One region of the Staphylococcus sp. FW104-15G4D genome, then DNA from elsewhere that is predicted to be linked to it. Evidence: riboswitches for the same ligand, from Rfam matches in the RefSeq annotation. Region 1 holds a riboswitch; each other region holds the start of a gene.
What was found. A riboswitch is a leader RNA that binds a small molecule or an ion and turns the genes downstream of it on or off. The one in region 1 is predicted to bind thiamine pyrophosphate.
Positions count from the first base shown of each region.

Region 2: linked by a shared signal. The riboswitch ahead of AC3WQX_RS07855 (thiamine phosphate synthase) and the one ahead of AC3WQX_RS00225 (3-oxoacyl-ACP reductase) in region 1 are both predicted to bind thiamine pyrophosphate.
Region 3: linked by a shared signal. The riboswitch ahead of tenA (thiaminase II) and the one ahead of AC3WQX_RS00225 (3-oxoacyl-ACP reductase) in region 1 are both predicted to bind thiamine pyrophosphate.
Region 4: linked by a shared signal. The riboswitch ahead of AC3WQX_RS02640 (ECF transporter S component) and the one ahead of AC3WQX_RS00225 (3-oxoacyl-ACP reductase) in region 1 are both predicted to bind thiamine pyrophosphate.

Region 1 is NZ_JBYTCH010000001.1:51,753-57,074, forward strand. Features, by position in the region: gene AC3WQX_RS00220 (HAD family hydrolase) at 161-862, shown strand; gene AC3WQX_RS00225 (3-oxoacyl-ACP reductase) at 1,004-1,756, opposite strand; TPP riboswitch at 1,851-1,950, opposite strand; gene AC3WQX_RS00230 (deoxynucleoside kinase) at 2,028-2,693, opposite strand; gene AC3WQX_RS00235 (deoxynucleoside kinase) at 2,686-3,303, opposite strand; gene tadA (tRNA adenosine(34) deaminase TadA) at 3,370-3,876, shown strand; gene AC3WQX_RS00245 (Cof-type HAD-IIB family hydrolase) at 3,983-4,858, shown strand; gene AC3WQX_RS00250 (NADPH-dependent FMN reductase) at 4,875-5,322, shown strand, end outside.
Region 2 is NZ_JBYTCH010000002.1:297,621-302,942, forward strand. Features, by position in the region: gene AC3WQX_RS07840 (FUSC family protein) at 1-660, opposite strand, end outside; gene AC3WQX_RS07845 (putative quinol monooxygenase) at 844-1,134, opposite strand; gene AC3WQX_RS07850 (pyruvate MFS transporter) at 1,279-2,550, opposite strand; TPP riboswitch at 3,018-3,127, shown strand; gene AC3WQX_RS07855 (thiamine phosphate synthase) at 3,206-3,796, shown strand; gene thiO (glycine oxidase ThiO) at 3,789-4,907, shown strand; gene thiS (sulfur carrier protein ThiS) at 4,891-5,091, shown strand; gene AC3WQX_RS07870 (thiazole synthase) at 5,093-5,322, shown strand, end outside.
Region 3 is NZ_JBYTCH010000005.1:60,403-65,724, forward strand. Features, by position in the region: gene murA (UDP-N-acetylglucosamine 1-carboxyvinyltransferase) at 1-162, shown strand, start outside; gene fabZ (3-hydroxyacyl-ACP dehydratase FabZ) at 207-644, shown strand; gene AC3WQX_RS11290 (YwpF-like family protein) at 725-1,168, opposite strand; gene AC3WQX_RS11295 (single-stranded DNA-binding protein) at 1,359-1,754, shown strand; gene AC3WQX_RS11300 (transglycosylase family protein) at 2,149-2,874, shown strand; TPP riboswitch at 2,994-3,092, shown strand; gene tenA (thiaminase II) at 3,170-3,859, shown strand; gene thiD (bifunctional hydroxymethylpyrimidine kinase/phosphomethylpyrimidine kinase) at 3,852-4,673, shown strand; gene thiM (hydroxyethylthiazole kinase) at 4,666-5,322, shown strand, end outside.
Region 4 is NZ_JBYTCH010000001.1:508,056-513,377, forward strand. Features, by position in the region: gene purD (phosphoribosylamine--glycine ligase) at 1-438, shown strand, start outside; gene AC3WQX_RS02630 (energy-coupling factor transporter transmembrane component T family protein) at 527-1,333, opposite strand; gene AC3WQX_RS02635 (ABC transporter ATP-binding protein) at 1,326-2,729, opposite strand; gene AC3WQX_RS02640 (ECF transporter S component) at 2,743-3,318, opposite strand; TPP riboswitch at 3,406-3,507, opposite strand; gene graF (glycopeptide resistance-associated protein GraF) at 3,663-3,797, opposite strand; gene auxA (lipoteichoic acid stability factor AuxA) at 3,953-5,248, shown strand.

The sequences.
Region 1 (5,322 bases):
TAATGTGTTATATACTGAAAGAGCTTTCTCATTCGAGAAAGCTCTTTTTTGTGAAATAAAGAAACCATAATCCACTTTTCTATAATTATTGAAGTCTCTATATTACAATAATATGTAAATGAATGTACTACAAAAAATCATTTTCAGGAGAGAAGTAAAAATGGAATGGATATTATTTGATAAAGATGGCACGCTAATAGAATTTGATAAGAGTTGGGAAAAAATCGGTGTGCGCCTTGTTGATAAACTATTAGAGACATTTCCTGTGCACGACAAAGAAGTAGCACACCGCCAACTTGGAATTATTGACGATAAAATTGTTCCTGATTCAATTATGGGTTCAGGATCATTAGGAGATATGATTAAATCTTTTAATAAAGTTACTGGAGAAGATACTTCTGATTGGGCAAGAAATACTAGCCAAGAACTTGTTGATACTCGTGTTCCTGAAAATAATTGGATTGAAGGTGTACAAGAGACTATTCAGGAACTTAGAAACGAAGGTTATAAAATTGGTATTGTCACTAGTGATACCAAAAAAGGCGTAGATCAATTTCTAGAAGAAACGCAATCTAAAGAATTATTTGATTTAATTATTTCTACAGAAACTCATGCTGAAGAAAAACCCAATCCAAAAGTGTTGAATCCTTTATTTGATGCTTATGATGTTTCACCAGATCAAGTTGCCATCATTGGTGATACTACAAATGATATGAAAACTGCGGTAAACGCTAAATTAGGTTTAAGTATAGGAGTACTAACTGGTATCGCAAAAAGAGAGGAACTTCATGAAGCGGATGCGGATGTCATTATTGACAGTGCTAAAGATGTAAAACAAATTTTAGATCAATATAAAAAATAACAAAATTAATTAAAAAGCATGGATATTTGAGTGAGTTCAAGTAACCATGCTTTTATTATATTTGTCTTTAAAAAAGAGGTTTCACTCTACATTTAATTTTAGATGTAAGTTTTAATCGGTATTTTCTATTAACATCATACATTAATTCATTGTTAACCCACCATCAACAGTTAAATTATGACCAGTGATACCACTTGCTTCATCAGAAGCTAGATAAGCAACCATATTTGCTACATCTTGTGGCGTAGTCACTTTTTTGAGCGGTGTCGTTTGAGCGATTAAGTCGAATACCTCAGGCGTCGTTACTGCACTAGCATCAGTAGTTTTTAATAATCCCCCAGAAACCACATTGGCTGTTATACCATATTGGCCTAGCTCTGCAGCGATATTACGGGTAAAACCTATTAAGCCAGCTTTAGCAGTCGTGTATTCATGATAGGGGACGACTGGATTTTGATATAGATTTGTTCCAATATTAATAATTCTGCCTTCCTGTTTTTCAATAAATTGAGGTATGACACTTTGTGTAACATTAAATGCAGCTTTTAAAGTGCCATCAAGTTGTTGTTGATAATCTTCCCAAGTTAAATCTTTGAAGTTCTTTTGTTGATTTGGATCAAATTTAAAATTGACTAGTGCATTATTAATAACAATGTCTATATTACCAAAATGTTCCTTTGCAACTTTGACCATTTGGTCAACTTCGGCTCGTTCTGTCACATCAGCTTGAATAGCAATTGCTTTTTCATGACTAATATTCTCAATCAATTTTTCAGCTTTTTCTTTGCTATGTTTATAATTCACAACAACGTTATAACCTTTATTAATTAATGTTTGAGCAATTACCGCTCCTAATCCACGGCTACTTCCAGTAATAATTGCAGTTTTTGACATTTTTAATCCTCCTAAAATTTTTTTAAAAAAGAAGCACAACTTCCGTAAAAAAGTTGTGCTTCTTAGTCATCACATATTATGACAAATTAATATTAAGAGCGTCATCACACTTTCCTACGCTAGTTTAAACTAGATTCAGGTTCAAAGGGTTTGGATAGATTCCATCTCAGTTAAAAACACCCCTAGTGTAAATCATTAACTTGTAGTATTAACCTATATATAATTAGATCGGTTGTCAAAAAATAGAATATAAGCAAAGTTTCAATTCACTTTAAGGTCTTGTATCAACTTGGCGATGAGTCTGGATGATATGAGCTATTTTATCGATAATTGGGTCTAGTGAATCCAGGTTTTCGTGAATATCATACTCATTAATATTGACGCGCACCACTGGACAAGCATTAAAATTATTAATCCAATCATCGTAACGTTTGAATAATTTTTTCCAATATTCAGGGTCTGTATTAATTTCCATATCACGACCACGTTGCTTAATACGATCAATCACTTCATCATAATCACATTCTAAATAAATTAACACATCTGGTTTAGGAAAATAAGGTGTCATTACCATAGCGTTAAATAATTCTGAATACGTGTGAAAATCTTCCGGGCTCATTGTACCTTGTTCTTCATGCATTTTCGCAAAAATATCAACATCTTCATAAACAGAACGGTCCTGTACGAAGCCACCACCATATTCAAACATACGCTTTTGTTCTTTAAAGCGTTCCGCTAAAAAGTATATTTGTAGATGAAAACTCCAACGCTCAAAATCATGATAGAATTTATCTAAATAAGGATTATGATCAACATTTTCAAAAGAAGTTTTAAAATTTAATTTATCAGCAAGCGCCTGTGTTAATGTTGACTTTCCGACGCCCACAGTACCTGCAATAGTGATAATTGCATTTTGAGGAATACCAAAATTATTCATCTATATTATCTCCAATCATTGGTTTTATTAATTCTAAAATTTCTTTATAGTCGTCACTATTGTTAACAAAATCTTTCCCAGTTGTGTCAATATGTATGACATTCGCGCCCTCATTTTTTAAGGATTCATAATAAGCTTTATAATCTTGTTTCAGCTTTAATAAATAATCATCTTCAATAGTATGTTCAAAATCACGATTGCGTTTAGCTATTCTAGTTTTTAGAACATCTAAATCTGCATCTAAAAAGATAATCATATTAGGCATTTCAAGATCTTCAGTCAAAATATCATAAATACGACTGAATTTATCGAACTCTTTCGAATCTAATGTGTTATTTGCAAATATTTTATTTTTATGTATATGGTAATCACTTACAACGCCTTGTTCTAACGCCTCGATATCTTGAATTTGTTTATATCTGTTACATAAAAAGAACATTTCTGTTTGAAAGCTCCACTTTTCTATGTCGTCATAAAAGTCTGATAGAAAAGGATTTTCGTCAACGATTTCTTTCTCTTCGTAATAACCAAGCGTTTGACTTAGCATTCGTGCAAGTGAAGATTTACCAACACCTATAGGTCCTTCAATTGCAATAAATGGTTTATTCATATTCACTTCTCCAAATGTTAAAATAGACAATGAGTATTGTACCATAAGTGAGGTATTGCAACACATATGAGAACTGATAAAGATTACATGCGTTTAGCAATCAAAGAAGCTCAGAAAGCACAAGCTCTAGGGGAGGTGCCCATTGGAGCTGTCATTGTTAAAAATGATCAAGTCATTGCACATGCTCATAATTTAAGAGAATCTTTACAACAACCTACTGCACACGCTGAACACATTGCGATTGAACGTGCATCTAAGGTAGTGGGTAGTTGGCGTTTAGAAGAATGTACTCTTTATGTCACCCTTGAACCCTGCGTGATGTGTGCAGGAGCCATCGTGATGAGTCGAATACCACGAGTGGTTTATGGTGCTGTTGATCCTAAGGGAGGATGTACCGGCAGTTTGATGAACTTGTTAGAGCAGCCCCAATTCAACCACAGAGCTATTGTTGAGTCGGGTATTTTGGAAAATGAATGCAGCACACTTTTACGTGATTTCTTCAAAAATATTCGCCAACAAAAGAAGGCACTCAAACAAGCAAAGATACAAAATGACACAAATTTGTTAGAATAAATGTGTATGTAAAGAGTGACAATACATGCTAACCTTTTCAAAAATTAAATTTAAAAACCTAAATTAAAAATAAATACCTACCAACGGGAAGAAACGAGGTCAACGAATGATAAAGCTAATTGCAACAGATATGGATGGAACGCTCCTTAATGCTGCACACGAAATTTCTCAAGAGAACCAAGAAGCGATTAAATTTGCACAAGAACATGGTATCACTGTTGTTATCGCGACAGGGCGTGCATTTTACGAAGCGAATACACCAGTTGCTGAAACAGATTTAAAAGTACCATATATCTGCTTGAACGGAGCCGAAGTTCGCGATGAAACGTTCAATATTATGAGTACATCTCATCTTAATCATTCTTTAGTGAGTAAGATAACGTCTACATTGAAAGAAAAAGACATATATTATCAAGTTTACACAAATAGAGGGATTTATACGGAAAATCCTCAAAGAGACTTAGAAATTTATATTGATATCGCTGAACGTGCTGGTCAAAAAGCAGATGTTGAGAAAATCGAGAACAGTATTCAAAAACGTATAGATAATGGAACTTTAAAAATTGTTGATAATTATGACAAAATTGAAGATATTCCTGGTGAATTAATCATGAAAATTTTAGCGTTCGATTCTGATTTAGGAAAAATTGATCTTGTAGGTCAAGAATTAGCTCAATCACCAAACCTTGCAGTTTCTTCATCTTCAAGAGGTAATTTAGAAATTACACATTCAGATGCGCAAAAAGGCATAGCTTTATCTACTATTGCGAAACAACTCGGCATTGATTTAAAAGATGTCATGGCACTAGGGGATAACTTAAATGATGTCTCTATGCTTGAAAGAGTCGGTTATTCGGTCGCAATGGATAATGCTGCACCAGAAGTTAAGACAGTCGCTAAGTATGTGACTGATTCAAATGAAAACAGCGGAGTCGGTAAAGCAATTAAGAAATTTTTAAAAGAAGAGAATCAATTAACATAATTAAGAGGTGTAAAAGATGAAAGGATTAATAATTGTAGGCAGTGCTAGAGTAGGTTCTCATACAAATGCTTTAGCTAAATACCTTATAGGTCAATTAGATGAACATGATGTTGATGTAGATATATTTGATTTAGCTGAGAAACCAATTCATCAATTGGACTTTTCTGGTACAACACAAGCTGCTGAAGATATTAAAAAAAATGTTAAAGAGCTTCAGGATAAAGCAATGGAAGCGGATTTCTTTATTCTTGGAACGCCTAATTATCATGGCTCATTTTCTGGCATACTTAAGAACGCTCTAGATCATTTGAATATGGATTATTTCAAAATGAAACCGGTGGGTCTCATTGGAAATAGTGGAGGTATTGTAAGTTCAGAACCATTATCACATTTAAGAGTGATTATACGCAGTTTATTAGGTATTGCAGTTCCTACACAAATTGCTACACATGATTCAGATTACG
Region 2 (5,322 bases), on a different contig from region 1:
CTTTCCATTACCACCTGATGTAGAAGTGATAAGGAGCTTTTCCGATGTTCTAAATTCAGTTACAGCATTTCTCGCGTATGTTTTAAACGCTTCAGGGTCATTATAATGATGTAACAAGTTATGAATTGTAGCAAAATCCGCGTTAATCGCTCTATCTTCTGCTTTAACTTTGGTAAATAAGATGGTTAACATTACAGTTATTGTCGCTAATATACCACCAATAAGAATGCCTAAGCCACGTAGTAATGCTTCTTCTGGCGCATGAGGTAAATTAATAGGCAAACAATATGTTACTAAGAAGAAGGTAGAAGACGGTCCAGCTACTTTGAGTGCATTAAAAATATAATACGGTACCGCAACGACAACAAGTAAGATAAGACCAAATACTATCGGCTGTATAATCGTTAACGTACCTAACATCATACAAAGTGAGAACGACAGTGAGCAGATAATAACTGTTCTTAACATAGATTGCGTTGAGCCTTTAAACACATAGACATGTGCAAGTGTACCTGTTGATATTAATAAGCCAAAATTGAAAAATCCAAAAAAATAGCCTATTAAAGCAGGTATAATAAGTAATAATCCTTGTCTTAACCCTTTATAATAATCAATTTTAGATTTATCAACACGGGTCAGTGAATTAAGTACGTGATTCACTTTAATCTTCCTTTCTAATTTACATCCCCAAATAAGAACATAAGAAAGAACGAGACAATTTAATTTTATGAGTTGAATAACATTGTCTCGTTCATTTTTTATAATCTATGATGTTCATAAGTGTTGCATTTACTTACCAATTATAACACTGATTATTCATTTATGTTGAACGTGCGAATTGAATTATTTTTCTACTGTTCGACTTACATCTATCTTAGGTTCCTCAGTAATAAATTTACTAATATTTTGGCTAAATGTTTGGAAGTGTTCAGATTGATTGTGTTCTTCAACAGCATTTTCATCTTTATAATTTTCAACCACCACAAATGTATTCGCTTCGCTTACATCTTCATAGTGATGATAGAATAAATTTCCTTTTTCTTGTCTAGAATGTTCCACTAAGTCAGCCATTAATTGTAAGTAATCTTCGCGTTTATTTTCATCAACTTTAATCTTAGCATTAATGATAATCATTTGAATCATCTCCTCAGCTTCTTAACAGTTTAATACATAGATAACCTGAAACATCATGCTTTAAACTCTTGTAAATTCAGAAGTAAATAAAAAACATACTAAGATGAGTGGTTTGGGAATCTTAGTATGTTCAAGATAAAAATATTAATTTGATTGTTCTTCATCTACAACAAGTGGTTGATCTGGTTTAACGAAGAACCATAGAATAGCAGCAATAACTGCAGGAACAATTAATAATTGTAATGTCATTGACCAACCTAGTTGATCTACTACTATACCGGCAAGTAATGGGCTAATTAATGCGCCGATGTTCCCCCATAAGTTCATCCAACCAGACACTGTGCCTGAGAAGTTACGACCAAGGTCAGTCGCTGCTGCCCAGCTCATACCCATTGAAATACCTACGCCACCTAAACATAAGGATAACCAAACAATTGTCATGTATAAGTTATCAGTATGAACTGCTAAAAAGATTGATACAGAGAACACTACAAATCCAGCGATAGCAATCGCACCACGCGCTACAAATCGTGACTGCCCAGAATTTAAAATTTTGTCTGAGATTGCTCCAGCTGAGAGTATTAGGAAGAACATAAACAACCATGGTAATGAACTGATTGCCATATCTTTGAAATCCACATGATATTGCTCAGCCAAATATGTTGGTAACCAAATTAAGAATAATGCGATAACGAATTGTACTACAAAATATTGTAGTGCAATTGCATAGAAACTAAAGTGACTTAAGAAACGTTTCCAGGGTGGTAAAGACTTTTCAGTTGCAACAATATCACGATGCTCAGTGATATATTTCTTCTCCGCTTCACTTACCATTTTGTGATGCTCAGGTAAATCTTTAGCAATGATTGCCCATAAGATAGCCATAACAATACCAACTGCACCAAAGATATAAAATACTGCTTGCCAGTTAAAGGCATTAACAATTGCAATTGTGATAATCGGTGCTAGTACTGGTCCAAAATAAGACCCAGCTAGAAGAGCACTCGAAGCTCTTCCTTTTTCGTTTTTAGCAAACCAAAATGAGTTAAATACGGCATTCGATGGGTACATTGGGGCTTCGCCGACACCGAATAAAAATCTTACAAAATATAATAAACCGTGATGTTTAATCATACCTGTCAAAATTGTGAATGCACTCCACCATACGAGAGCTATAGTAATCATTTTACGAGGACCAAATTTCTCAGCTAACATTCCAGAAGGCACTTGCATAAATGCATAACCTAGTGAGAAAAATGAGGCTAATAAACCAAATTGTGTTTTTGTCATACCTAAATCTTTCATCATTGGAGCTGCAATATATGAAATATTAGACCTATCCATATATGCAATTACGCCGATGAGAAAGAACCCAATTGCAAAATACCAGCGTACATTACTGCGTTTTTCATTCATATTTGTTTCCTACTTCCATTTAAATTATGTTGTTTCTATATAAGATGTCGTTAAGTTTCAGAAATTCCCTGCGATGACTGTTAAAACTACCCTTTTTAGAACAACTTTTTTAAGTTGTAGCGCTACAATTTTTATATAATATAGCACGTTGCGAAAACGGTTACAATAGTTTAGACGAAATTTCTTTAAAAAATGTATATTTTTCGTATATTTTACTGGAATCTCCAGTTTTAAGCATGTGATTTAGATTCACTTATATAATGGTGTCTAAAACCATATTTTTTATAAAATTGAGTAGCTTAAAACATTAAATTACTTATTTTTTATTCATTATATGAAGCATATATGTAATTTTATGCATAAATTGAATATGATTAATAAAAGCTAAAGAAGTTTGAAGAATATTCCTAAAAATAGTAAACTGAATTCAAAGAAAACGTTTGAAATTTTTTTGATACAATTTCATATAAATCCACTGGAAGTGCCTTTGTTTAGGGCTGAGAGTAAAGAAGTGACTTTATAATTCCTAGAACCTGATCCAGTTCATACTGGCGTAGGGAAGTGGCGACAAGAGAGTTTTAGGACTTATATAGATGATTTAAGCGCTATTTCCCATTCAGGGAGGTAGCGTTTTTTTATTTATAAATTTGAGGTGATGCACATATTTATCGCAATAACTTACGATAAGACACTTACAACACAAGACTTAGAACACTTCTTAAATATCGAGGAAGGCATTGATGCCCTATTATTTCGAACGTCTATGCCAAAAAATGAATTAAAGAAGATTTTGATTCAACTCATTAACCAAGGTTTTCCTAAGGATAAAATGATTATTCATAGTGACACGGCATTATTAGAAGAATTAAACCTTAGTCGTATTCATTTTAAAGAAAATGTTAAAACAGCTTTTGCATATAAAAAATTACATCCAGAAATCCAAGTGGGTATGTCCACACATAGCATAGATACTATTTATACATGTATAGATGAAGGACTTGATTATGTTTTTTACGGTCATATTTTCCCTACTCCCTCACATCCGCATGACACGCCACGTTCACATGATGAAATCGTAGAAGCATTAAATCTACCTATACCTATTTATGCTATCGGAGGAATTTCTGAACATACGATTTCAAAGTTGGAATATGGATTTGATGGTATTTGTGCTATTTCATTTTTCATGAATGCGTCTTTAAATGAAATTAAGGAATTAAGAAGGAAGTGGTCACAACATGCATGATGTACTTATTATTGGCTCTGGTGTCATAGGTATGTCAATTGCTAGACAGTTAAGCGCAACAAATTATGACATCGCGATCATCGACCGAGATGTTCCAGGTAAACATGCTTCATATAAAGCTGGAGGCATGTTAGGAGCACAAAATGAATTTACTGAAGATAACGATTTATATAAATTAGCCATTGAATCGCGTGGGATGTTTCCTAAATTAAGCGAATCTTTATTAAATGAGACTGGAATCGACATACAGTTCAAAGATTCAGGACTTATTAAGATTGCTAACCAAGAAGATGACCTCGAATCACTCACACGTCAATATGAGTTCCATAGACAAATGGATTCTAGTGTCAAGCTACTATCCAATGATGAACTTATACAGCTTACCAATGCGAATGTTGAACCAGCTTATGGCGCAATTCATATACCTAGTGATGGTCAAATCAATGCTAATAAATACACGAAAGCTTTGTTTAAATCTCTACAACAACATTACATCACACGATATTATCACCAAGAGGTTCAATCGATTGATAGAAGAAATGGCTACTACGCTGTGTGTACTGACCAAATGTCACCTATTGAAGCACATAAAGTGATCGTTGCAAGTGGTGCTTGGTCCTCTCAACTATTAAAAAACTACTCTCTTCCTAGAGAAGTCATTGGAGTTAAAGGCGAAGTTCTATTACTGGAACATGATGAACTAGATCTTAAAGAGACATTATTTATGACTAATGGATGTTATATCGTTCCAAAACAACCCAATCGTTTCTTAATAGGAGCAACAAGTGAATTTAACAATTACTCTGTAGGCACATCAGAAGGCGGTTTAAATTGGCTTTTAGATCATGCAAGCGCTCGTGTTCCAGAACTTAAGAATAGTCGTGTACTTAAAGAATGGTCAGGTGTTCGTCCTTACACGAATAATGAAATGCCAATGATGGATCAAATTGATGATGGCTTGTTCGTTATTACAGGACACTATCGTAATGGGATTTTATTATCTCCCGTAATTGGACGCGATATAGCAAATTGGTTAATTTCTGGCATTAAACCACCTCGTTACTCAAGCTTTAGTGTGAAAAGGAGGAGCAATTATGAAGTGTATTATTAACGGAGACTCATTCAGCTTTGACCAAGAACAATCAATTTATGATGTTTTAACAGCACTAGAATTAGATCCTAAGCGCGTTATCGTTGAATTCAATAAAGAATTAATTAAACAAGATAAGTATCATGAACATACTGTTAGAGAAGATGATCGATTAGAATTATTAGAAATTGTTGGAGGCGGATAAAATGTTTAAAATTGGAAATTTAGAATTACAATCTCGTTTATTATTAGGTACTGGTAAATTTGACAATGAAGATATTCAATCACAAGCGATTGCAGCTTCAGAAACCAATGTTTTAACCTTTGCTGTTCGTCGTATGAATTTATATGATCGTGATTTACCTAATCCTTTAGCTAACGTTAACTTAAAAGACTTTATTACTTTCCCGAATACAGCAGGTGCTAAAACAGCTGA
Region 3 (5,322 bases), on a different contig from region 1:
AAAGCTACAGATTTAAGAGCTGCAGCAGCATTGATCTTAGCAGGTTTAGTTGCAGATGGTACTACACAAGTTACTGAACTTAAGCATTTAGATCGAGGTTATGTAAATTTACACGGAAAATTAAAAGACCTTGGTGCAGATATTAAGCGTATTAATGATTAAATCATTTTTAAACATCAAAGTTTACATTTCGGAGGTTTAATATAATGGAAACAATTTTTGACTATAATCAAATTAAACAAATTATCCCTCATAGACAACCGTTCTTATTAATTGATAGAGTTGTTGAATATGAAGAGGGAAAACGTTGCGTGGGTTTAAAGCAAGTTTCTGGTAATGAACCATTTTTCCAAGGGCATTTTCCTGAATACGCAGTAATGCCAGGTGTATTAATAACTGAAGCACTAGCTCAAACTGGAGCCGTAGCGATGTTAAACAATGAAGAGAATAAAGGTAAAATAGCTTTATTCGCTGGTATTGATAAATGTCGTTTCAAAAAACAAGTGACACCTGGTGATACGTTAATGTTAGAAGTAGAAATTACTAAAATTAAAGGACCAATAGGTAAAGGTAGTGCGAAAGCTACAGTCGATGGTCAACTTGCTTGTAGCTGTGAACTAATATTTGCTATTCAAGATGCTTAAACTATTCCATATTATAAAAGGAGTGTATCAAGAACTAATTAAAATGAATTAGTTCCTTTTACACTCCTTTTTTTATTTATTTAATTTCTCTCGAATTTTTCTTCTTTTAGTTTAGGTTTAGATTGCATCATTCGATTAAAGGTCTTCTTGAGCTCTTCACCAGTTAAACCATCATCTACCAATTCCTCTAGCAAGCTTTCGGCATAGACTTGTCGTAACGTATAAATATGACATTCAAAAACAACAGACATTGATTTTTTAAAATTAGCGACATTTTTAACCGTAGCATCAAATAAAGCTGGATCATTTGCAGGTCTAGTGATGACTACTCTAATATCTAATAATTGTTTATCATCCATATATGTTTTAAATGTTTCATAGTGCTCATTTGAAATAACAATCTCAAGTAACCAGCCTGTTCCACTACCTTCTTTATTTATAATAACGCCATCTTCGATTTCATATTCTGAAACGCCACCATTCTCATTTACAATTTGAAACCGAACAGCCTTAAATGTTTTCATTATTTCACATCCCAATTGTTTTTTAAATATACAATAAATTAAATTATAAGCAGTTATGAACTTAATTAATGATTATTTTCTTTAAATATATCAAAAACATACTACAAATAGCTATCATTTTAAGGGTATTTGTAATTTTGACCAAATTATAACCCGTCAATTATTATGTATTACAAGAAGGAGGTGACACATGTTAAACAAAATAGTAATAGTAGGAAGGTTGACTAAAGATGCTCAAATTTATGAGAAGGAGGATAATAAGGTCGCAACATTTTGTGTAGCAACTGAAAGAAATTACAAAGATGAAAATAATGAAATATCAAGTGATTATTTATTGTGTAAAGCTTTCGGCAAAACAGCAACCAATATCGAAAAATATACTAGTCAAGGTACATTAGTAGGTATAACAGGACAAATGCGTTCAAGAAAATATGAAAAAGAAGGACAAACGCATTTTGTAACCGAACTATATGTAGAAACAATTAAATTTATGTCTCCAAAAACTAAACATAATGAAATCCTCTCTCAAAATCAATACGATGAAGACACTTATCATTCAGACGACATTGAAATTATTAATATCTAAAAATTAATTCTCTCCCTAAACTCCATCCTATTTTTAATAAAAATTAAATTATCCTTTTCTTTCAATTATACTCAAGCGACCTACTTTGATCGGCCAATATTAAAGTAAGGTCGCTTTTAATATTTAAGTCATCAATCATTCAATCAACTTATAATTATCTGACAGATTTCAATTATATTACAAACTTGTTTAAGAATCGATACAATCTCAAAACTGTCATGACAGTTTTGAGTAGAAATTTAATTCCAATTATATTTAATATTCATTGTAATTCGAGTGTAAAAAAGAGCTTGTTTTTTTTATTTCACTGTAACCTACACTGTTTATACAGATGTTAGAGTAGTACTTGTAAATTAGTTAAGAAAACAAATCACTTTTAGGAGGATTTTTAATAATGAAAAAGACAATTATTGCATCATCATTAGCAGTAGGATTAGGCGTTGTAGCAGGTAATGCTGGACACGACGCACACGCAAGTGAAGCAACAAACGTTGATAAAGCAGAATTAGCTCAAAAAGCTCAATCAAATGACCAATCATTAAACGAAAGCCCTATCCAAAAAGGTGCTTATAACGTAAACTTTGATTACAATGGTTTCAATTATCACTTTGAATCAAATGGTACTCACTGGAGCTGGAACTATGCACAAAATGGTCAAGCTACTCCACAACAAGATGTAAGCAACCAAACTTCAGCTGCCCAAGTAAGTTCACAACAACAAACTAGCCAAGCTCAACAAGCTCAACCAGAACAAACTTCTGCTCCACAAACTGAGCAAACTCAACAACCACAAGCTAAAGCAACTACTTCTTACAGTGCACCAACTAACAACACTGCAAGTAGTCAAGCTTCATCAAACCAAGCTTCAAGTGGTTCATCAGTAAACTTAAATTCACACTTAAAACAAATTGCTCAACGTGAATCAGGTGGCGACATCCACGCTATCAACCCTTCAACTGGCGCAGCTGGTAAATTCCAATTCTTACAATCAACTTGGGATTCAGTAGCTCCAGAACAATATAAAGGTCAATCTCCAGCTAACGCTCCTGAAAGCGTACAAGACGCTGCAGCAGTTAAATTATACAACACTGCAGGCGCTAGCCAATGGGTAACTGCATAATTTAAATATATGATTATTAACCATCTTCTCAATATGAGAAGATGGTTTTTTTATTTAGAAGCACATTTAATTGATTTAGTGAGAGTCGTTTGATAATGTAATTATTGAATTAAATAAATATTAACTACTAGGGGAGCCACAAGGCTGAGATGATATGATTCAGACCCTTATAACCTGATTTGGTTAGTACCAACGTAGGAAAGTAGTCTTTATCAAATAAGCATCGCTATGCCCAGATTTAGCTACTTTTCATTGTTGGAAAGTAGTTTTTTTATTATCCAAGGAGGCTTATTTAATGAAATTTTCACAAGAATTAAGGGAAGAAGCTCAACCAATTATTGAAAGAATTTACAATGATAACTTTATTCAAGAATTATTAGTTGGGACTTTACCTAAACAAGCAGTACGTCAATATTTAAGAGCGGATGCATCATATTTAAAAGAATTTACAAACTTATATGCCTTACTTATTCCAAAGGTTCACACTATGCAAGATGTAAAATTCTTAGTTGAACAGATTGAATTCATGTTAGATGGTGAAGTAGAGGCACATGAAGTACTGGCTGATTATATCAATGAATCTTATGAAGAAATTGTTAAAGAAAAAGTTTGGCCACCAAGTGGAGATCACTATATTAAGCATATGTATTATAATGCTTATGCTCACGAAAATGCAGCATACACTATAGCTGCAATGGCACCTTGTCCTTACGTCTATGCAGTTATAGCTAAGCGTGCGATTAAAGATCCTAAATTAAATAAAGATTCAATTACCGCAAAGTGGTTTGATTTTTATAGTACTGAAATGGATCCACTTGTTGATGTTTTCGATCAATTGATGGACCGTTTAACAGAAGAATGTACTGACAAAGAAAAGCAAGAAATCAAAGAAAACTTCTTGCAAAGTACAGTACATGAGCGTCATTTCTTTAATATGGCTTATATCGATGAAAAATGGGATTTTGGAGGAGAAAACCATGAATAAACCTAAAATAGCATTAACGATAGCTGGAACAGATCCCACTGGTGGCGCAGGGGTAATGGCTGATTTAAAATCTTTCCATTCATGTGGCGTATACGGTATGGCAGCAATCACTAGCATTGTCGCGCAAAATACTCTAGGTGTTCAGAGCATTCATAATTTGGAAACAAGTTGGGTACAAGAGCAACTTGATAGTGTTTTTGATGATGAATTACCACATGCTATAAAAACAGGAATGATTGCGACTAAAGAAACAATGGAACTGATACAAAGTTATTTGAAAAAGTATTCAGATATTCCTTATGTTATTGATCCTGTTATGTTGGCGAAGAGTGGAGATTCACTCATGGACGATGATACTAAATCTCACTTACAAACTACCTTATTACCTTTAGCTGATGTTGTAACACCAAATATTCCTGAAGCAGAGGAAATTACTGGTTTGAAAATAGATAGTGAAGACAATATCCGCAAAGCAGGAGATATTTTTATCAATGAGATTGGTAGTAAAGGCGTTGTTATTAAAGGTGGTCATTCTGCTGATTTAAATAACGCTAAAGATTTCTTATTTACGAAGGACGATGTTTATACTTTTGAAAATAAACGCTTCGATACTAAACATACACACGGAACTGGTTGTACATTTTCAGCAGTAATCACTGCAGAACTAGCTAAAGGTCGTTCTATACATCAAGCAGTAGAAAAAGCTAAGTCGTTTATTTCAATGAGTATTGAACATACGCCTGAAATTGGTAAAGGGAGAGGTCCAGTGAATCACTTTGCATATTTAAAGAAAGTAGGTTTAGATGATGAATAATTTAGAAAGATTACGTTCAGAAAATCCACTTATTGTTTGCTATACCAATGACGTTGTTAAAAATTTTACAGCTAACGGGTTACTTAGTTTAGGAGCAAGTCCAGCAATGAGTGAAGCACCTGAAGAAGCAGAAGAATTTTACAAAGTGGCAAGTGCATTAGTGATTAATATAGGTACACTAACTCATGATAATGAAGAAGGTATTATGAAAATAGGGAGAATCGCTAACGAACAAGGTACGCCAATTGTCTTCGACCCAGTGGCAGTAGGCGCGTCTTCTTACAGAAAACAATTTTGTAAGAGATTTTTAGAACAAATTGAAGTTTCTGTAATAAAGGGAAACGCATCAGAACTACTTACGCTTGTTGACTCTCAAACTACGATGAAAGGAACAGATAGTGATAGTTCACTTGATGCAGTTGAAATTGCTAGAAAGGCCCATAAAAATCTCGAAACAGCAATTGTCATTACAGGTAAGGAAGACGTTGTCGCACAAAATAATCAAATTGTTAAACTTGCTAATGGCTCACCTCTTCTAGCTAAAATTACCGGTGCAGGTTGCCTTTTAGGAGGAGTAGTGGCAAGCTTCTTATTTAGAAATACTCGACCAGAAATTGAACAGTTAATTGAAGCGGTTAGTGTGTACAAT
Region 4 (5,322 bases), 460 kb from region 1:
GGTGCTATTTTAACAAAAGAGGGTCCTAAAGTGATAGAGTTCAATGCAAGATTTGGTGATCCAGAAGCGCAAGTGTTACTCACGCGTTTAGAAAGTGATTTAATGCAACATATTATTGATTTAGAACAACGTCAACCAATTCATTTTAAATGGAAAGATGAAGCAGTTGTAGGAGTCATGTTAGCATCTAAAGGGTATCCAGGATCATATGATAAAGGATATAAAGTTAGTGGTTTCGACCCAGATTCTCATTATTTTGTTAGTGGTTTAAAGAAAGAGAGAGACCATTTTGTTAATGCTGGTGGTCGTGTGATCCTAGCCATTGGTGAAGGAGCTACGGTTAAGGATGCACAAGCTGCTGCATATAACAACGCTGAAAAAATTAAAAGCGATAATCTTTTCTATCGTAATGATATAGGCAATAAAGCAATAAAATAGTAAAAAAGGAGATGCACAATAAATGTTGCATCTCCTTTTTAATGTCTATCATTTAATTGATTAAACTTTATTAAATATAGTGAAATTTTTATCCTAATTTTCCAAAACGTACATCATGAATGCCAGTTAATGGTAAATAGCCTGATAGTATGAAAGATAGACCAATAATCATTAACACACAAACAATAAATACTACATCTTTATATGAGAAAGGTGTCTCGTAGTAATACGTTCTAGGGCCATCTTTAAAACCTTTAGATTCCATAGCAACTGAGAGTTGATGTGCACGTCGTATGTTTTGACTCAATAATGGAATAACTAAATGATTTAATCTTTTTAGTCCTTTATAATTTGAGGCATCAATCATTTGGTATCTCATTTTTAATGAGCGTCTCAATTGGATTAATGAACTTATAATTAAAGGAACCATTCGTATTGCTGCCATGAAGGCATAGGCAATTTTGGGTTTGATTTTTAGATGTTGCATTAAACTATAAAAAATCATAACTATTTGAGATGTTAATGCTATAAGAATCCCGAACATTGATACTGTGATTGTTCTTAAAGAGAGATGTAAGCCTCGTACTATACTTTCTTCACTAATTTGAACGATTCCAAATTTAACTAACATATGCTCACCATCACCATAAAGTATCATAAATAATGAGGATAGTAAGGCGAATAGGGTGGTAACTAGTATGAATATACCTGTAATTTTAAATTCTGTACCATTAAATAATAGTAAGAAAATAAACATGAGTAACACGATATAAATCATAAAATCGAAATTATGAATGAAGATAATAAAGAAAAAAAGTGCGATTCCTAGTATTAATTTCGTTATAATATTTACATCATCAACAAAGGTGTGACGTTTCTTCCATCTTTCAAACAACGTGCTCACCTTCAATCTCTTTAAGTATTCCATCTTCAACATGTAAACGACGTGTTGGATATCGACGAATGATTTCCGAATCATGTGTGACCATAACTATTGTTTGCCCTTGTTTAACGCGTTCTTGAAAAAGTTTAATAAGTTGGAACGTATTATGACTATCTAAACCAAATGTAGGTTCATCTAACAATACAATTTCTGCCTTTGAACTAAGGGCAGTTGCTACGCTTAATCGGCGTTTTTGTCCCGTTGATATTTCAAAGGGATGATGATTTTTAACCTGATCTAGATGAAGTAATTTAAGCAATTGAATAGTTTCTTGTTCAGCATTTTCAGGGTCTAAATGGTTATAATGAATGTAAACTTCATCATAAACTGAATTCGTAATAAATTGTAATTCTGGATTTTGATACACGAGATACATGTGTTTTGCTGCTTGTTTAATCTTTTTCAGTTCTTCATTATTATAAGTCATTCGACCTTTATATTTTATTAATTGAAGTATTGATTCGAGCAAAGATGTTTTACCAGCACCATTTTCTCCTGTTATAGTTAGCCATTCTCCTTTATGTAATTCAAAGTCATCAACAGAGAAGAGCGTTTGTTTACCACGTACGATTTGGCCTTGTTGAAATTCAAATAAACTATTGGAAGGTTGAATATCTAGTTTAATAGGACGTGGCGCATAATTCCAGGCTTTAGGATGCCACACGCCATACTCAGTTAATAAATGTTCGTAGTCATTAAGAATGTGTTGAGGAGTATCATCAGCTATGATTTTTCCTTCATAATTCATTAGTAGTACGCGATCGACATGTTGCCAAATATGTTCAACCTTATGTTCGACGATTAATACTGTTTGTTCATCCCACAATTCTATTAATTTCTTCCATAAATCCTCAGTTGCTTGAACATCTAACATAGCAGTTGGTTCATCTAAGAATAAGGTTTCCGCTCTTTGTAAAATGGTTTCTACGATAGCTAACTTCTGCTTCATACCTCCGCTTAGTTGATTTACATAAGTTTGGTCAGAGACTTTAAGATTTACAGATTCAAGTGCTTTTTTAATTTCATTATCCATTTCACTACGAGGGATTTTGCGGTTCTCTAACACAAAAGCTAACTCTTCATATACTTTAGGCATACAGAATTGTGTATCAGGATTTTGGAAAATGACACCACTTTGATGATCGACATGTAATTCATCATATTTCATTGGTAGTTCAATTAAATTAGGAACAATACCACTTAGTACATTAAGTAATGTGCTTTTACCCGACCCTGATGGGCCGAGTAAAAGCACTTTTTCCTTATCATTAATCTCTATATTTAAGTTATCAAAAATTTTTCTATCCCCGTTAGGGTATTTCAAGCGTAAATTTTTTACTTTTAACAATTAAAAAATCCCCTTATAGGTTATCGTAGTCATGTTTAGAAGCTGGTCTAAAGAGTTTAGTAACTCCCGTTTTATCAAGTGCTCTAACAAGCCAATAGGACACTAATCCTGTGATAACAATTCCGCTAATTGATCGGAATAGAATGAATAAGAATAAGTTCCATCCCGCGACTTCATTTAAGTAACCGTAAAAATAATCTACTGGGAAAGTGGCCAGTGCAGTGACCAAACCAGCAAGCATTGCTACTGCTGCAGAACGAGATTGATATTTAAAAATTGCGAAGATAATTTCGCATGCTACACCTTGTAATAAAGCATAGATAATTGTAGGTATATCAAATTTACCCATGACAATTGTTTCGCCAGCCCCTGCAGCTAGTTCAGCTAAGATTGCGATACCTGGTTTTGGAATAATTAAGTAGCAAACAACTGCTGCCATAAACCAAACACCATATGTAAGCTGCTCTAAGTGAATACCAGCAACTTGTGTAATATTGTAGAAGAACCACCATAAGTTATAGATGATTGCGAAGACTACAGATATTAATACAGTTACAAGTATTTCTGATAGTTTTAAACCTTTTGACATTGTGTCTCCTCCTAAAAAAACGCACAACCCTCCCTAGGAAAGTTGTGCGTCAGAAGATATATCTTAATGAAGTAAGTTCATCAGATTCTATAGTTAACTACACTTTCCTACGCTAGTATCTAGCTAGATCAGGTTCGAAGGGTTTGAGGATTTCCTCATCTCAGTAAATATACACCCCTAGTGCGTCGATATTTTAATTTAAATTAAATGTATGATTTTTCTATTGTATTGTCAAGGTAGTTTGAGGATTTTGAGGATATGGATAAATAAGTTAATAAAGTTTTTATAAAAAGCTCTCAAAGTATAAACTTTGAGAGCTTTTCAATGGCAAATATTTATAGTAATTAATCTAATGTATCTTGTACATCTTTTTTCGTTTGTTCAATATCATCAGTTTTTTCTTCATTTTGTTCTTTTAGTTTTTCTTCTGCCTCTTTAGCTTTTTCAGCAGATTTCTTTTCGAATTCTTCTTTTCCCATAGTATTTCCACCCCTTAAATAGGAATAATTGTTTACACAACAACTTTACCCCGTTATTCTATAGATAAACCCTAATAGGTCTATAGACGTATTTCATGGTTAATTTAAAGACAATTAGAAAATCTTCATATATAATAACGTTTGAGGTGAACAGTATGTCTTTTCTTAGGAAACACACCGAGATCATATTTAGCTACATTATCGGTATCGTTTCACTTTTCACAGGTCTCATCATTCTAATTAACTTACCATTGATTAAACAATTTAATGGTGATAAAAAAGTTAATACTCATGTACATAATGTATGGGAATTTCTTAATGCATTCTTCGCTGAAATTATAAAAGTGATGAGTAGGTTTATAGGTAGTTTCCCAGTTATAAGTGCCATTATTATTATTTTGTTTGGTATCTTAGTTATGCTTTTAGGTCATACTTTATTCAGAACTATTAAATATGACTATGACATATCCATTTTCTTCTTAGTTATTGGTATTATGTATTTTATTATTACACTAATATTAATGACTCAAGTTTATGGTTTCTTCGCAATTGTGTTTATTATACCGTTCATCGTTCACATCGGATACATTGTTTATAAAGATGAATTAAATAAAAATAATCGTAAAAGTCATTATATGTGGATTATCGTGACATATGGTATTAGTTATTTAATTACACAAATTTCTTTATACGGACGTATAGATGCGAATGAAATTGAATCTATAGATATTTTAAGTGTGAACACATTCTTCATTATTATGTGGTTATTAGGACAGATGTCTATATGGAATTTCTTATTCTTAAGACGATCATTACCATTAACTAAAGAAGAGTTAGGCGAGGAAGAACCTGAACTTTCTAGAACAAATAAAGGAAACGTATCTAATCAAACTAAAGTTCACTTAAAACAACTACAAGATAAGACAACAGAATATGCACGTAAGACTAGAAGAAGTGTAGATTTAGATAAAATAAGAGCTAAAAGAGATAAATTTAAGGAAAAAGTTAAAAATATTGTAGATATTCAAGAAGATGATATTCCTAATTGGATGAGAAAGCCAAAATGGATTAAACCAATGTATGTTGAGTTGTTCTGTGGAGCTGTTATTTTATTCTTTACATTTCTTGAATTTAATAACCGCAACGCCCTATTCTTATCAGGAGAATGGGAACTTTCTCAAACGCAATATGTAGTAGAGTGGGTCACACTCATATTATTACTATTCATAATCATCATCTTTATTGCTACAACTTTAACTTATTATTTAAGAAATAAATTTTATTACTTACAGCTCTTCATGGGTAGTATTTTATTCTTTAAATTCTTAACTGAATTTATCAATATTATGATTCACGGTCTATTGTTATCAATTTTCATCACACCAATTTTACTGTTAATGTTAATTGCAATGATTGTTGCTTATTCATTACAGTTAAGAGAGAAACCATAATTGATTACTAAAAGTCATTGTTATTGTTTATTCAATAACAGTGGCTTTTTTACATATAATTAAAGACTGATATT